DNA from 4 places in the Anaerobacillus sp. 63XJN7_4_ISO-PGPR-S23-413 genome. Region 4 is predicted to be linked to each of the others. Evidence: riboswitches for the same ligand, from Rfam matches in the RefSeq annotation. Region 4 holds a riboswitch; each other region holds the start of a gene.
The links. A riboswitch is a leader RNA that binds a small molecule or an ion and turns the genes downstream of it on or off. The one in region 4 is predicted to bind cyclic di-GMP.

Region 1 (4,171 bases), 660 kb from region 4:
AAAGCAACCGTTCGTAATATAAAGTTAGCCAGACTTTTCTGGTTAACTTTTTTATATGTTCTTACTATAGCGGTGATGGGGGCTGAACGTTGCGCATCTGAGGCGCTATTCCCGTTAGGTAAACAGTTCACTCCCTACTTGTACATACATAAGGCTTAAAATCCAAGCTCCCTTTAACTAACCTTCGAGTTAATCGAAGAATAGAAGTTTCTCTCTTTTTACATTTCACCATATAATTTCCATATTATCCATTCATTATCTACCGAAATTGAAGTCGTTTTCAAGTACTAATTCTGAAGCGTACAATGGATGTCTAAATGATATTCTAAAAATGGTTGAAAGATACAACCAAAAGAGCAACACCATGGAAAAGTAAAGAGTCTGATTTAGCTATCAAATCAGACTCTAGAACAGTATATATTTGTATATTTGCAGCTCTAAACAGAACCTGTTATGGCTGCAGGGCATCCTATTCTAGTTGGTTAGTTGAATCGTTAGATGGAGAAATTTAAAATTCTTCATAAGTAGCTGGATCTTGATCATTCAATCGTCCATTTGGTTTCGTTAATTCAGCCATCATCGCCATTTCTGTTTCATTTAAAGAAAAGTCAAAAATAGAGAGGTTCTCAAGCTGACGTTCTGGAGAAGAAGATTTAGGAATCGGGATGGATCCTAATTGATAATGCCAGCGTAAAATCACCTGAGAGACTGATTTGTTATGTTGATTTGCAATATGACTGATCGTTTCATTTTCTAAAATGTCAGTCACTCGAGCTAGCGGACTCCAGGATTGTGTTTTGATGTTGTTTTGTTGATGAAATCTTCTCTGATCTTCCTGGTTGAAGAAGGGGTGTAGTTCGATTTGATTGATGCTTGGCTTTACGCCGGTTTCCTTTTCCAATTGCTCTAGATGCTCCGGAAGGAAATTACATACGCCAATCGAGCGAATGAGTCCCCATTTCTTAGCGTCAATTAAAGCTTGCCAAGCTTCTGTATAAAGACCTTGTTTAGGGTTCGGCCAGTGAATGAGGTACAAATCATAATAATCCAGGTTGGCTCTATATAACGACTCTTGAATGGCCGTAACAGCTTTCTTATATTCTTGATAGCGACCTGGTAATTTAGAAGTGACGCGCAGTTCATTTCTAGGAACTGTACTTCGACGAATGGCTTCGCCTACGGTTCCTTCGTTTTCGTAATTGTAAGCTGTATCGATGAGGCGATAGCCAACGTCAATCGCACTATTAATAGCGGTTGCCCCTTCATTTCCATTTAGCAAGTAAGTACCGAAACCGATAGCGGGTAGTGTAAGTCCATCATTCAACGTTAGTTCTGGGATTGATTCCTTCAACAAAGATCATTCCTTTCAATAATAATTAACTTTTTTATCTCACTTTAAATTTACCACTTCCTAAAAAATGCAAACATATGTAAGCGTATTAACAGTAAATTTATTTGTGAAGGGAGATGAAATCAATTAGAATTTATCAAAAAAAGCTTATTGGCCAGTTGTGACCAGATAAGCTTTTTTTATATAGCGTCATGAGAGGCTGTCTCATCAAGTGAAATTGGCGATTTGTTCGTAACACTCCGTACGTGTTTGGGGAGGATTGATGCCTCTTCGGATGATTTCGCTCGTTAACATTTCAATAAAAGCTTCATCTAATTGAAGAGTATACGCATCACAAAATGCAATTAGTAAATCCTTAGTTGATAAGAGTCGCAATCTATTCGCCCTCCCTGTTGTATTTGGTTTTGTTTAAACGGTTATTGAATAGCGCTGCTTAATTTTGACGTTTGGCATAATCAAAATAATGAAGCAGAACCTTTTTCCCTTTTAGCCGTTTTTCCAAATAAGAGATAAACAAGGAGGTAGTGGATGGCTCATAGAAGTTATTCCGATGAACGTTAATTTCATGAATGGCTGATTGGTCAGAACGTTTTGGACGATAAGCTCGATCAGACGTCATCGCAATGAAGCTATCGATGACTCGAAGAATCGAAACAGATCGAGGAATTTGCTCATATTGTAATTGATAAGGATAGCCAGTACCATCGCTATTCTCATGATGATTTAGTATAAGAGACGGCTCAATATCAATCTCTGGAAAATCATTAAGTAGCTCTATTCCAAACTCTGGATGCCGCTCGACATACTCTTTCTCATAAAGGGTTAGTGGGCTCTTTTTTTGAAGAATTTCTGTTGGGACAAGTAGTTTACCGATGTCATGTAGCAAAACAGACTCAAGAAAGCGCCGTTTCAACAGTGATCGGAAATTGTAATGCAAACAGAAATCAATGAAGTAGCTCGTAGTTTGTACTGAATGGAGAAAGCTATGAGGGTCGTGACGTCTTAGGAGTTCCATCATTCGCAGTGTGTGTGATGAAAATAAATTAGCGTGCCCGTACAATGTACACTTTTCCATGTTCATTCTCCTTTTTAAGGAGCCGGTTGCACTACTTGCTCCCTATCACTCAAGTGCCCAGGCTAGAATGATAGTTCATCGCATTCTCTTTTTTTGTGGTTCTCTTACTGAGGTATCTTGACATAAGGATATACTTATATAATAAATACCATAAAAAGGTGAATTTGTTAACTGTTTTCTTTGATTTTTCAGTTTTTTTATTTGGAATGCCAATGAAAGGAGATTGAGAAATGAGTTCTGACGTACTAATTGTTGGCGCAGGTCCTACGGGTCTTGTATTAGCACTCCACCTAGCGAAATATGGAGTTTCATTTCGGATCATCGAGAAAAATGAGGGACCCGGAGAAGCATCGCGTGCGCTAATTGTACACGCTAGAACCCTAGAATTTTATAACCAAATGGGCTTCGCGGAAGAAGTCATCCACCGGGGGATTAAAGTGAAGTCTATCCAATTTCGAGAAGGAATGAAAGCAAAAGCCAACATCAATTTTCACGATCTTGGAAAAGGATTAAGTCCTTTCCCATTTGCCCTAAGCTATCCGCAAGATGATCACGAGCAGCTGCTAATTAACAAATTAGCCGACGAAGGCGTTGAGGTAGAATGGAAGACAGAGTTGGTTTCATTTATGGATGAAGGGGACCATGTTCAAGCCGTTATTAAAAAAGATAATAAGGAAGAGCGGAGTGAGTTTTCATATATATGCGGGTGTGATGGAGCACACAGTACCGTTCGAAGAGAAGTTGCTTTTGATTTTCCAGGTGGAACGTATGAGGAACTGTTTTTTGTGGCAGATGTTAAAGCGAACACTGGCCAGTTATCTGAAAGTAGTTTAAATGTGTATTTAGATTCTGACACCTTTTACCTGTTCATGCCAGTTAGAAGCACGGGAATGGAGCGGATTATTGGAATAGTTCCTCGCCATTTAACCGATCAAAGCTCAGTTGCGTTCAAGGATTTCCAGTCGCTGATCGAGCAGAGAACAGGCATAACGATTCAGCATGTGAACTGGTTCCAAACGTACAAAGTTCATCATCGCGTTAGCAGTCATTTTAGAAAAGGACGTGCCTTTATTGCCGGAGATGCTGGGCACATTCATAGCCCGGCTGGCGGACAGGGCATGAACACCGGGATTGGGGACGCGGTGAACTTAGCGTGGAAGCTAGCCGCAGTGCTGCTTCAGAAAGCGGATGAAGCTATTCTTGATACGTTTGAAAAGGAGCGCATTGGCTTTGCGAGAACGCTAATCGATACAACAGATCGAGCATTTACTTCTATTATAGGCGATCACATGACGAGCAGATTACTGCGCAAAATCGTTATACCGAACGTGGCTCCATTTGCGCTTCGTTCCTTTTCAATTGCTCGAAAAGCAGCCTTTAGAAGGCTTTCTCAAATCAACATTCATTATCGCGAAAGTCATCTTAGTGATGGTACAGCGGGGGAAGTTCATGGTGGAGATCGCCTGCCATGGATTCAAACAAATTCATGCAATAATTATGGAGCGCTTAAGTCAATGGATTGGCAGCTTCACGTATATGGTCAGGCAAATGAAGCCGTTAAGGATTTTGCCAGGGTATCTGGATATGCTCTATATGAGTTTAGCTTTGAAAAAGCAATGACGAAAAAAGGATTGCAGGAAAATGCGCTGTACCTGATCCGTCCGGATGGTTATGTAGCCTTAGCGGATAGTGAACAGAAAGTGGAAAGATTGAAGCAGTACGTATCAAAATTCAATATTTTATCT
Region 2 (4,171 bases), 1.6 Mb from region 4:
ATTCTTCAATATAAAGAAAAGCCGCTCGTATTTTGAGCGGCTTCCTACATTAAAATTGTGTTTTTTCTTCAAGAAAGCTTTTCAGTTCAGAAATCGGCATTCTCTTTTGTTCCATTGTGTCACGGTCACGAATCGTCACTTGTTGGTCTTCAACAGAATCAAAATCAAATGTAATAGCGTACGGTGTACCAACTTCATCATGACGACGGTAACGTTTACCAATTGAGCCAGCCTCATCATAATCAACCATAAAGTATTTCGAAAGTTCCGCATGAACAGCACGCGCTTCTTCAGAAAGCTTCTTAGATAGAGGGAATACAGCAGCTTTAAACGGAGCGATCGCTGGATGGAAGTGCATCACACTTCTAGTTGTGCCATCTTCAAGCTCCTGTTCCTCATATGCTTCAATCAAGAAAGCAAGAGTGACGCGGTCAGCACCAAGTGAAGGCTCAATGCAATAAGGCACATACTTCTCCCCTGTTTGTTGATCGTGATAAGTGAAATCTTCATTGGAATGTTCCATATGCTGCTTTAAGTCGTAATCTGTTCGTGAAGCAACACCCCAAAGTTCGCCCCAGCCAAATGGGAACTTGTACTCGATATCAGTTGTTGCATTACTATAATGCGACAGCTCATCTTCTGCATGCTCACGCAGTCGGATGCTATCTTCTTTTACACCAAGATTTAGAAGCCAGTTTTTGCAGTACTCTTTCCAATACTCATGCCACTCTAATTCGTTACCTGGCTTACAGAAGAATTCAAGCTCCATTTGTTCAAATTCACGAGTACGGAATGTAAAGTTACCTGGTGTAATTTCATTTCGGAAGCTTTTTCCAACTTGCGCAATACCAAAAGGCACTTTCTTACGCATAGAGCGTTGAACATTTTTAAAGTTTACGAAGATTCCCTGCGCCGTTTCTGGGCGAAGGTAAATTTCACTCGTGCTCGATTTAGTTACACCTTGATGGGTTTTAAACATAAGATCAAATTGACGAATTTCTGTGAAATCTTCACTGCCACACTCAGGGCAAGTAATATGATTTTCTTTCATCAAACGCTCCATTTCTTCAAATGAAAGGCCGTCTGCAATCATGTCCTCTTCATCAGTAGAAAGAGCGTCCTCAATTAATTTATCTGCACGATGACGTGTTTTACAGCTTTTGCAATCAATTAAAGGATCATTGAAATTACCTAAATGACCTGAAGCTTCCCACGTTTTTGGATTCATTAGAATGGCGGCATCTAGACCACTGTTATAAGGTGATTCTTGAACAAACTTCTTCCACCATGCATCTTTAATATTTTTCTTAAGTTCTACACCAAGTGGTCCATAATCCCACGTATTTGCTAGTCCACCGTAAATATCAGAACCAGGGAAAATAAATCCTCTGTGCTTTGATACTGAAACGATCTGATCCATTGAAATTGTCATGTCATTCTCTCCTTTTTTCTCAATCAATATAAAAAGCTCCCAATCCATGGACAAAAAATGTCCAGGGACGAGAGCTTATGCACCCGCGGTTCCACCCTAGTTGATGCAAATAAGGCATCCACTTTGAGAAACGTAACTCCAGACTGCCGTTTCATCAGACCTCGTTCGGGCTTCCACCGTCCCCGAATCGCTAAAGTCAAGGTTATTCTGACTACTATTTATCCTTCATAGTTAGTATGGTTTATGTATGCAATTGATATGACATATGATACAAAAAATATTGCCCTAAAGTCAAGGATTATTCATTTCACACCGTATTTGCTTTCATCAAAGCTTATCACAAAAAAACGACCTTAAAGGTCGTCATTCATTTATGTATATTCATAGATGTCGGTTTTTGTCTTGTCTTAAGAATGCCTGTACCTCTTCTTTCTTCAATCCAAGTTCCCTGGCAGCCCTCATGAGAATAACCCATTCTTGATCAAGTACCTTCTTAGGCTTAGGTTTCGCCATGGTCATTCTTTTCTCCTCCTTCTTGGGTTTTCCAGGAGGACCAGCCGTCATCGTTGGAGAACCAACATTAGACCTGTGTCTTTGCGTCCCACCCTTTAGGATGGTTTGCCCTTGTCTGGAGAATTCAGAAATGACACATTCCGACCTTAAACTTACAAAACACACAACTTTTTAGTGAATAAATGCGATTATCGAGAAGTTTGACGTTATATGCTACTAATATACCAGTTATCTGATGAAAATTCAAAATATTTTTAAATTTTCATTTCTACTTCTAACATCCTAGGATTTCACTCATATCCTAACTGTATTCCCTGAATATATTTTTCACAAAGGAAGAGTGATATGCAGAGAAATCATATTAGTACCGCCTGGAGCGGCAAACATGTTGTACTACTTCGTTGTGAACCCACCTCTAGTACCGTAAAAACCATGTATAAAAGTCTTCATGCCCCAACAGAACCATTACATCCCCATTGTAGTGAGACACTTTCTACTTACCTTAGCATTGGATATACAGTTGCATTTGTTCATTCATTAATCGACGGCTCCATTGAATATGTTCTAACAAAATAAAAGAAGGTTGCCTTCGCAACCTTCTCTTTTGTTTAGAATTGACTTAAATATTCTTTCACCTGATCTGGATTTTTGGTATTCGCACTATGCAAGTGACCAATCTTTTTGCCGTCTTTATAGACAAGAAGGCTCGGAATACCCATAACATCATTTTCCTCTGTAATTTCAGGGAATTGTTCAATATCGATTTGAGCCCATTGTTTTTCATGATGAGCATTCATTATATCATCAATAAAAAAGTCAAGGCGCTTGCAATCCGGGCACCAGTTAGCTTCATATTTTAGAATGGATACGTCATTATTGTTAATGAATGACTGATAAGAATCAGCTGTTTCAATCTTCTTCATGATTATCTCTCCTTCACCTATATCTTCATTAACAATTATATCGAAATAATCATTGAATGTCTGTAAGAAAGCTTACGTTATTTCACACTAAGATAGTGCAAACTGAAAAGCTGTTCTTGATCAGTCCATGTTTTCATTGATGTGAAACCTGAATTCTCTGCTAACAGTTTAAATTCCTCTAGACTATATTTATAGGAATTCTCCGTATGAATCGTTTCATGGTTCTCAAAATGTATATGTTGATCACCAACGGTCACCATTTGCTCTAGCATACTGACAAGATGCATCTCAACCCTTCCCAGATTAGCATTATAATAGGCGTAATGCTCAAACTGATCTAGGGAGAAATTCGCCCCTAACGAAAGATTCAAATGACGAAGCATGTTTAAATTAAACTTTGCAGTTACTCCCTTGCTATCATTATAAGCACGATGCAGAAGAGATGGTGATTTCTTTAGATCAACTCCAATTAATAATCCATCATTACTTGATAGTGTACTCGAAATTCTTGATAAAAACCTTTCTGCTTCTTGCTTCTCAAAATTACCGATTGTAGAACCGGGAAAAAAGACCGTATTTTTTTTAGAAGGATCAAGCAGATGTTCCGGCAGATGAAAGGCATTTGTATAATCCGCAACAATACCAGTAATTTTAATGTTAGGATAATCAAATGCCAATTGTGCTGCAGACTCTTTCAAAAATGTTTTCGATATATCAATAGGACTATATTCTTGAATCAATCCAGATTCAAGAAGAAGTCTGATTTTGCGACTTGCCCCACTTCCAAATTCAATAACCCTAGATTCTTCGCCAATGTAAGCAAGAATATCATCAAGAGACTCTTCCATTATTCCAAGTTCCGTTCGAGTCGGATAATATTCTTCTAGCTGTGTGATTTCTTCAAATAGCTCAGATCCATATTGATCATAAAGAAATTTAGGCTCAAGCTTCTTATTAGGAGCTGTCAATCCCTTTAAAACTTCTTGAAGTCGATCAGATTGTTCTGGCAAAAGATCAACTAGCTGAATACTTGGCGAAGTTTTTATCATAGCTCATCATCTGCAAGACGAATGCCGGTAAATTGCCAGCGTTTATCTGGACCAAAGAAATTTCGATAGGTCGGGCGAATATGAGTTACGGAGGTAACACATGATCCGCCTCTTAGAATCATCTGACTGCTCATGAATTTTGCATTATACTCGCCCAACGCCCCGTCAAGCGGTTTATTACCTGGGTAAGGCATATAAGGACTTTTCGTCCATTCCCACACATCTCCATAGGCTTTTTTAATTATACCTTCATT
Region 3 (4,171 bases), 690 kb from region 4:
TCGATTTTAAGTAGTTGTTTTATTCATCATTGCCATGATGGAGTTGCCACTTTTTAAACTCTAAATAGTCTGCGAAATCTTTTTTTGTAATACCTGAGCGCATCGCTTCTTCGATTAATTCTTTCCACTCCGTGTCGAGTGCCGGCTCCTCGTGATCTTCTTCTAATATGAACACTTCCATAGGAACCTTTAATTCTGCCGCTATTTTTTCAAGAAATTGAATAGAAGGATTAGCCTGTTGATTTCGTTCAATCGAACTTAAATAAGACTTGGCAACCCCTGCCCGTTTAGCGAGTTCAGTTAAAGACAGTCCCATACGATTCCGATAAAGTTTAATTTTTTCCCCTATCATCCCTTTACCTCGACTTTATCATTATTTATTGTGTTAATTTTATCAAGAACAATTTGTTCTGTAAACAGAACAAATGTCGTGTTTTTATATTAATTTTCTAAAAGTCTCTTTGAACAAAATAATTAAAATTTAAGAACGAGAGAGTATTTGGTAGGATATAGAAGATTATAAGCTGGTAACAGCCTTATATAAAGAATTTTCAGTCTTTTTAATCTTCCAAAATAAGACTATATTAGATGTACATTCTAAATAAAGAACAAAACGTTCTTTATTAATGTCGTTTATTGCTGAATTATATAAGGGGGATGGGGAATGAAAACGTATACTGACGAAAAATTGGATCAGGAATGGGTGACCCTTATTTCAATTGCAAGAAGAATGGGATTATCTAAGGAGGAAGTGAAGGATTTTCTAATCAATTCCTCAAAAAAATAAGGAGGAATGATGGTGATCAAATTAGGGGAAGGGACTTTTGTCTCTTATATTTTAGGGAAGAGGATTAAAATCATTGCGGTTGATAAACAGATCGCCAAACTCTACATCAATGACGAATATAAAGGGAAGTGCGATTTATCTTTTATTCTAGAGAAAATCCACGGACTTGAAAATAAAGAACAAGACATCAAAGGAATAATCCGAGATGAACAGAAAATGTACGATGAACTTAGGGAGATTATACAAAACCAAAATATATCGTCTCATTATGAATAAAGGGAAAACGTAGGAGCAGTTTTTTGTTATTTATTTAGCATGGATTAACGCTCTTGATGGATTTATCACATATTGTGGAGTTCAAAATGGATGGATCGGAGAAGTGAATCCATTAATGCGAATGCTATTTCAAATGGATCCACTTGTTATCCTAATGTATAAATAGGTTTGTCTCTTTTTTTGATCGCCTTACTTTTAAAATTTCATCACTTTAAATCCGGTTTAATACGGATTTTATTAATCGTGGCTTCAACATTATATTCTTTCATATTGTGTATCCACGGCTATTAGGTATATATCCTGTTAACTAAATAGATAAGAGCCTACTGGAAGATGTCGGCTCTTAAAAAAACAATTTATTGATCAGATCCCTGTTTGGCACGCCACTTATTAAACTCCAGAAACTCCCTGAACTGGTCCTTACTTATACCAGACTCCATTGCTTCTTTAACGATCTTTTTCCATTCCGAGTCTAACTCACTCTGATGAATAGGATCATCTCCCTGAAGTAGTACCTCTACCGAAACATCAAGAACATTAGATATTTTATCTAGGAATTGGATAGAGGGATTTGATTGTATATTTCGTTCAATTGAACTCAGATATGACTTGGCCACATTCGCACGTTCCGCTAATTCTGAAAGAGATAACCCTTTGCGTAAACGATACTTCTTTACTTCTTCACCTATCACGTGTATCCCTCCGATGCTTCGACAAAATTCTTTGATTGTATGTAATTATACCAGTATGTTATTGTTCCGTAAATAGAACGAAAGCGGCGTCCGTTCCGCCGCTTTCGTTCAGGTTACATTCCCTCATTTTTGAGAAACGCTTTGATTTCAGAAATTTTGATGCCCAATTCCTTCGCTTCTTTCATTAATTTAATCCATTCCTCGTCCAGATTTTCTTCCGTATGTACGCCCATGTAACTCCTCCTTAAACTCTTTCCAGGTAGTTCAGCCATCATAGAAGCCTTCTATCAACAAGCTTCCTTAGATCTGTTTACTTTGCGCCCACTTTTTTTCAAAAATGGTTGCCCTTTTCTGGAGGATACTTTGTACGATCCATCATATATTTATGAAAATCCTACTATTATAATAGGCCATTAAACCTACGAAATGTGTTGTAATTTGTAAAAAATATCAAAAATATATGACTTTTTTTGTAAATAAATAGCTTTTTTTAAATTTGGTGTTAGGAAAATACATACATCCACTTGAGATGGTCAAAATAGGACTATTACAACGATGGAGGTTTTTCTATGAAAAAGTGGATGTTGTTACTGATGACGATGTTTCTTTCCCTGAGTATTGCGGCTTGTTCGAATGCAAATGAAGAAGAAGGACCGGTAGAAGATCCCGAAATGCAAGAAGATACACCAGAAGATGAAGAGAATGTTAACGAAGACGATGGAACGATTGATCAGGAAGACGATGATACAATGAATAAGGATGGTTCAGAAGAAGGCGATAAAGATGAAGATGGTAACATGGATGAAGGGGACATGGACGACACTGAAAAGCAACCGAATGATGAAACTGAAAACCAGCAATAGGGACCTTAACGGGTCTCTTTTTTTATATAAAATTGTCTAAAAAGTAGGTGGACGGGAATAGTCAGAAAAAAGGAGAGTGCTAAATATGAAGAAGGTAGCCGTTATAACAGGTGGTGGATCTGGAATTGGAGAAGCCGCAGCTAAACGCTTTGCAAAAGAAGGCGTTCGAGTTTGCTTATTTGATTTGAAGGAAAGTCGAGCAGAACAAGTGAAGGAGTCGATCGTAAAAAACGGGGGAGAGGCGTTTGTCCTTGATGTGGATGTGGCCGATGAAGAACGAGTTACATATGGTTTGAAGCAAGTTGTTAACAAATGGGGACGCATTGATATTCTGTTTAACAATGCAGGAATTAATGGCACACTGAATCCGATTGAAGAAATGAAGGTTGATGAGTGGGATCAGACGATTGAAACAAATTTAAGAAGTACTTTTCTAATGGTGAAACATACAATCCCTTATATGAAAGAAGATGGAGGGAGTATCATTATTACTAGTTCCATAAATGGCAATCGGACTTTTTCGAACTTTGGCATGTCTGCTTATAGTACTTCAAAAGCAGGACAGGTAGCCTTTATGAAAATGGCTGCTCTTGAACTAGCACAGTATCACATCCGCGTAAACGCCATTTGCCCTGGGGCAATCGAGACGAACATTGATCAAAACACAGACAAAAAAGATAGTGTAGAAGAAATTGAAATTCCAGTAGAATATCCTGAAGGAAGTCATCCGCTTGAGCAAAAACCAGGTTCGCCACAACAGGTGGCAGACGTCGTTTACTTTCTAGCTTCTGATGCATCCAGTCATGTAACAGGGACAGATATGTATGTAGATGGGGCGGAATCGCTGCTATAATGACTAGCTGCTCGGGTTTCTTATTGACGACGCTCATTTGTCAGCTTATCGTTTAAAGTGAGGTGAAGCAGATGTTTACTAAAGTGCACCATGTTGCAATTATTTGCGGAGATTACGAAAAATCAAAGAAGTTCTATGTAGATACACTCGGTCTTAAGGTTATCGAGGAAACTTACAGAGAAGAACGAAATTCATACAAACTTGATCTTGCCGTCGGAGATCATACAAGAATTGAATTATTTTCATTCCCGAATGCGCCAGAAAGACCAAGCTATCCTGAAGCAAAGGGACTAAGACATATCGCTTTTGAAGTATTAGACCTTGATAAGGCCGTTAATCATCTAACAGAAAGAGGAGTATCTTCTATTGAAGATGTAAGAGTGGATGAGCTCACAATGAAGCGGTTCACTTTTTTCAATGATCCGGATGGTCTACCGATCGAGCTGTACGAAAAATAATGAAATTTTCTAAAAATAAGTTGATTACTTCCAAATCCTGTGGCAAAATAGATCGCGAAAGCGTTTGCTTGGATTTGGAACAGTTAGCTTATTTTTTATTTATAACTGCAAACGGTTTCCTGAAATTTACGGTTTTGTGCAAACGGTTTCGCTAATCGTATTTTCAAGGGGGAAAAGGATGAAAAGGGGTAATCGAAGGAGATTTTCACTGTCACTCGTCGTCGTTCTGTTGATTCAATTGC
Region 4 (4,171 bases):
ATTAAGTAAATTTGGCATGTCCATTCTCTCCTTTGTTTGATTAACTTTTCTTCAGTTCATCCCATTGCTTTTCAAAATTTGTGAATGGGTCATTGTCTTTCTTATCGTAACTTGCTCCATCCCACTTTTTATAAACGACATAAAGAATGTAGATAGCTACGAGACCAAGAATAGCTGGCATATTCGCCACGGCAGTACTTAAACCGATGAATCCTAAGATCCCCCAGATGACTTTACCAGTTGTTGAATCTGCCTGAATAAACTTCTTAAATGCAATGTAGAGGATGCCAAGGCTAATCATCATACCTACTAATGAACCAAGATTCGACAACAATACAATCGCAGCGATGATCCCAAGTAAAAGCAAACCTGCTTTCTTCATCATAATCGCCTCCTTTCATACTTTGATTCTACCTGCTTACCAAAGCCTCCATAATGAGCTAAAGCTATATATTTATATAGGACCAGCGACTTAGACAGATTAAGCTATATGACAACCCTCGTCAGATCATGTTCTATCTTAACCGCGATAATCATGGTAAAGTGAAAGCAGACATCACGGAAAGGAGTTCGGGAATGGTTATTACGATAACAGTCATCGTCGTTGTCATTATGACGATTGTCATTGCCGCTGCTTTTGGAATGGCTGTATCAAAAGGATACAGTGTCAAACATACTGTCGATCCGTTGCCTGAGGAGCAGCATAACGAAGCGACAGAGAAAGAGGTTACTGATGAACGGACAGAACAGAAGTAATATAGAACCAGGGAAAACTGTAGATATCGTCTTGAAACAAGATCAGCGTTCAGGGAAAACGACAAGAGGAATCGTGAAAGATATCCTGACGAAGTCTCCGACCCATCCACATGGTATCAAAGTACGTCTTGAAGATGGACAGGTTGGTCGCGTCAAATCAATTTTATCGTAAGCTGAATTCATAAAAATGAACCCCCGGCTGATTTTCAGTCCGGGGGTTCATTTTTATTATTGTGTTAACGCCATCCAACTATCAAGATAATGTATGGAAAAACCTTTTACTGAAGAGGAATGCTCATATGCAGTCTTTACTTTGAGAAGTTCCTTTATCATGACTGCTTCTCCCTCTTCAAAGAATGAAATGTAGGAAGCTTCTGACGTTTGCCCTGTCTCTACACCAACGGAGATTTTCTTGCCATATTTTTCAGCTAAAGCTATCTCATTGCTAATAAGAGCAACAATTCCATTTGCACCATCAGCACGATCACGGTAAGCCATTAATGTAGTCACATCCGCCGTTTGAATAATCCACTCAGCTAAATTGCCCGATCCATACCGATTGTTGTAAGATTGTTCGTCAAACCAAAAAGGAGTGTCGACACCAAACGATAATCCAAGACTCATCGCACGAGTTTTTCCATCTGATAAACGGTCTTGATAGAAAGCAATCGTTTTTTGATAACTATTCGTCCAGCCAGAATGAAGATAAGGTTCTATATCAAGATGAACACCACTAAACTTTTGATTCTCTGTCGCATTAGCTTGATAGGAATCCAACCAGTTAAATAAGTTCGCCTGATATGTAGCACCATTTCTTGTAGCCCAATTTGGTGCCCCATCTAGAGCATGTACACGAATACCTTTGGATGTCGCATTTCCAATAAATGATTCATAAGAAGATGCCATTACTGAACGATTTATTTGCAAGTAAGCATCGGTTACTTGTTTCTCCTCCATAAACTGAAGGATCTCATTTGATTTCGTTTCAATGTCCCTTGTGTTCCAAATCCATGTAGCAAGAGAAGTGTCCATTTCTATCGCCTCAGCTTTCCCCTCAGGCAAAACCATTATCTGCACAAAAAAGCCCAGTATAAAAAAGAGAATTCCAACAGCAACCGATACATTCTTCACATGTACGCTCTCCTTTTTTTCAACCCAGAGCTCAAAAAGGAGCCTGGCGGTTTGGCAACCATTCGCATTCATGCGGGCAGGCCCATAACTTTGCGTCCCTGCTTTTCAACAGGTTTGCCTTTTTCAGTTTTATATTCCAACTACTTTTATTATCGGCAATAAATAATAAAGAGTTTAGCTTTTTTTGTAGATTGTGTGAAGTAAATGCTCAATGGTGCTAATACTTGAATGTACTAACAATCGCTCATTTCATGGTATGAAATAACAAAGGTAACCTTTAAACAAACGTTTGACTAAACTGGTAGCAATTGTGAAGGAGTATCAATATAAAAGAGTTTTAATTCATGCAATGCTCTTGTACATCCTACATATAGTAATTTCGCATCTGTTGCATGTGGACTATAATTATCTTCGTTAGCATTTGCCAATATAACTCCATCGAATTCTAATCCTTTAGTAAGATAGATTGGCACAATTGATAGTCCCCCTTCATAAGATCGATCATCCGCAGTAATGAGATGCAACTTCTCATCATACCTACTAAGATTGTCATACAAATCATGACATTCCTCTTCGCTCCTACCAACAATCGCTACTGTATTCATACCTCTCTCTTTCATTTCTTTAGCTGATTTTAACAAGCTACTAACATGCCTCTTCTTATCTATTTTGCTTATTTCGACTTTCTTTCCACTTCGAAAAACAGGCACAGCCGGTTGAACCGGTATATCCGCATGAGCTATCACTTCATTCGCAAATTCAATAATTTCTAAAGTCGATCGATAACTTTGTTCAAGTTCCATATAAAGGTCTTTACCGTTGAAAAGCACTCTAAATTCTTCCCAGCTATGAATGCCCTTATATGAATGAATGCCCTGTGCCAAATCCCCTAATATTGTAAAAGATTGACTTCGATTCACTTCTTTCAGAAGCGCCAGTTGAAAAGGTGAAAAGTCCTGAGCTTCGTCAATTACAATATGCTGAAACCTATGTTCTTTATCAATACCGTTCAATTGAAATTGAATGTAAAGGAGAGGGGCAAGGTCATCCGGCGATAATTTCTTCTTTTTTATTCGCTTTGCCGTTTCCAGCACAAGTTCTTCACTTATAACATCTGCTCTTTCTGACTGTGTTATGTAGCTAGGAACATTCGATTGAAAAAGTGATTGATAGAACGAAAGAGCAGTTTGCTTCGGCCATGTTTTAAAATAATTCTTCAGCTGATCGTTTGCTAGTTTGCGATATTCTTTCTTTAAATGGGCTCCCTCTACCGATTTGATCTCACCTTTTATCCAAATTTTAAAACGATTCATCATCATTTCGCGTTTACGGCCAACAGGATATGCAGAAAGGTCTTTTAACCATTGTTCGATCTTCGTTTCTGAAAGCTCTCTTCCTTCAAATGGGTGAAAGGAGCCAACCGGACCGACTGAGTTGCTATAACGATGTATAGCTTGATCAATCCATTTTTTAAATGTCAGTGATCCTTTTACTCTTCCTTCTGCAATTGAAAAATCGAATCGACTCTTCCCAAACCACTTTCTGAGGTCGTGTCCAGATGAATCAATCGTAATCTTTTCTTCAATCGTTTTTATTGTCCAATCTGTGAAGGTTGATTGTTGAATTCCCCCTACACCTAGCTCCGGAAGGACTCCTGAAATATAATCAAGAAACATCCTATTCGGTGCAAAGATAATCATTTTACCCGCTTGAATGGTATCTCTGTATTCATATAGTAAGAAAGCTAATCGATGAAGCGCAACCGTTGTCTTACCACTTCCTGCTGCTCCTTGTATGATAAGTGGCGTCGATCGCTCAGCACGAATAATATCATTTTGCTTTGTTTGTATTGTTGATACGATGTCACGGAGACGGTTATCTTTATTTTCACTCAGACGATATAGAAGAAATTCATCTGAGCCACTTAAATCATCGCTACCTTCTACATAGGTGTCTACGACTCGCTGAAGTTCTTTATCTCGAATCACAATATTTCGCTTCAGCTCTATATTCCCTTCGATGACGCCATCAGGCGATACATAATAGACATCCTCTTCTGGCCCTGTAAATGCATAGAACATACTCGCAACAGGTGCTCTCCAGTCTACAACCAGAGAATCCTGTGACTCTCCATGTGCTACGCCAACTTTCCCAATATAATACGAATGTGATTCCTTCTCATCCTCTTGAAAATCCATTCGTGCAAAGTATGGTTCTTTTGAAGATATGGCAAGAGATTGACGATTCTCCTCTCGAATGCTCTCAAGAACTTGTTCTGTTACAT

Region 1: linked by a shared signal. The riboswitch ahead of AC0VYO_RS05790 (HD-GYP domain-containing protein) and the one ahead of AC0VYO_RS02175 (amidase) in region 4 are both predicted to bind cyclic di-GMP.
Region 2: linked by a shared signal. The riboswitch ahead of AC0VYO_RS11065 (anti-repressor SinI family protein) and the one ahead of AC0VYO_RS02175 (amidase) in region 4 are both predicted to bind cyclic di-GMP.
Region 3: linked by a shared signal. The riboswitch ahead of AC0VYO_RS20460 (anti-repressor SinI family protein) and the one ahead of AC0VYO_RS02175 (amidase) in region 4 are both predicted to bind cyclic di-GMP.

The regions. Positions count from the first base shown of each region.
Region 1 covers NZ_CM149688.1:1,056,528-1,060,698, forward strand. Annotated here, with positions in the region: gene AC0VYO_RS05780 (aldo/keto reductase) at 509-1,351, opposite strand; gene sda (sporulation histidine kinase inhibitor Sda) at 1,559-1,726, opposite strand; gene AC0VYO_RS05790 (HD-GYP domain-containing protein) at 1,785-2,426, opposite strand; cyclic di-GMP riboswitch class II at 2,438-2,521, opposite strand; gene AC0VYO_RS05795 (FAD-dependent oxidoreductase) at 2,657-4,171, shown strand, end outside.
Region 2 covers NZ_CM149688.1:2,047,427-2,051,597, reverse strand. Annotated here, with positions in the region: gene AC0VYO_RS11070 (glycine--tRNA ligase) at 50-1,432, opposite strand; gene AC0VYO_RS11065 (anti-repressor SinI family protein) at 1,814-1,951, opposite strand; cyclic di-GMP riboswitch class I at 1,977-2,065, opposite strand; gene AC0VYO_RS11060 (hypothetical protein) at 2,291-2,521, shown strand; gene AC0VYO_RS11055 (thioredoxin family protein) at 2,554-2,868, opposite strand; gene egtD (L-histidine N(alpha)-methyltransferase) at 2,946-3,917, opposite strand; gene egtB (ergothioneine biosynthesis protein EgtB) at 3,914-4,171, opposite strand, start outside.
Region 3 covers NZ_CM149688.1:3,972,733-3,976,903, reverse strand. Annotated here, with positions in the region: gene AC0VYO_RS20485 (helix-turn-helix domain-containing protein) at 20-352, opposite strand; gene AC0VYO_RS20480 (anti-repressor SinI family protein) at 665-787, shown strand; gene AC0VYO_RS20475 (hypothetical protein) at 800-1,063, shown strand; gene AC0VYO_RS20470 (DUF5658 family protein) at 1,092-1,229, shown strand; gene AC0VYO_RS20465 (helix-turn-helix domain-containing protein) at 1,420-1,755, opposite strand; gene AC0VYO_RS20460 (anti-repressor SinI family protein) at 1,869-1,988, opposite strand; cyclic di-GMP riboswitch class I at 2,011-2,111, opposite strand; gene AC0VYO_RS20455 (hypothetical protein) at 2,325-2,618, shown strand; gene AC0VYO_RS20450 (SDR family oxidoreductase) at 2,704-3,471, shown strand; gene gloA2 (SMU1112c/YaeR family gloxylase I-like metalloprotein) at 3,543-3,929, shown strand; gene AC0VYO_RS20440 (alpha amylase N-terminal ig-like domain-containing protein) at 4,108-4,171, shown strand, end outside.
Region 4 covers NZ_CM149688.1:400,290-404,460, reverse strand. Annotated here, with positions in the region: gene AC0VYO_RS02195 (PspA/IM30 family protein) at 1-18, opposite strand, end outside; gene AC0VYO_RS02190 (lmo0954 family membrane protein) at 41-385, opposite strand; gene ytzI (YtzI protein) at 577-756, shown strand; gene AC0VYO_RS02180 (YwbE family protein) at 734-928, shown strand; gene AC0VYO_RS02175 (amidase) at 985-1,887, opposite strand; cyclic di-GMP riboswitch class I at 1,930-2,016, opposite strand; gene AC0VYO_RS02170 (HelD family protein) at 2,181-4,171, opposite strand, start outside.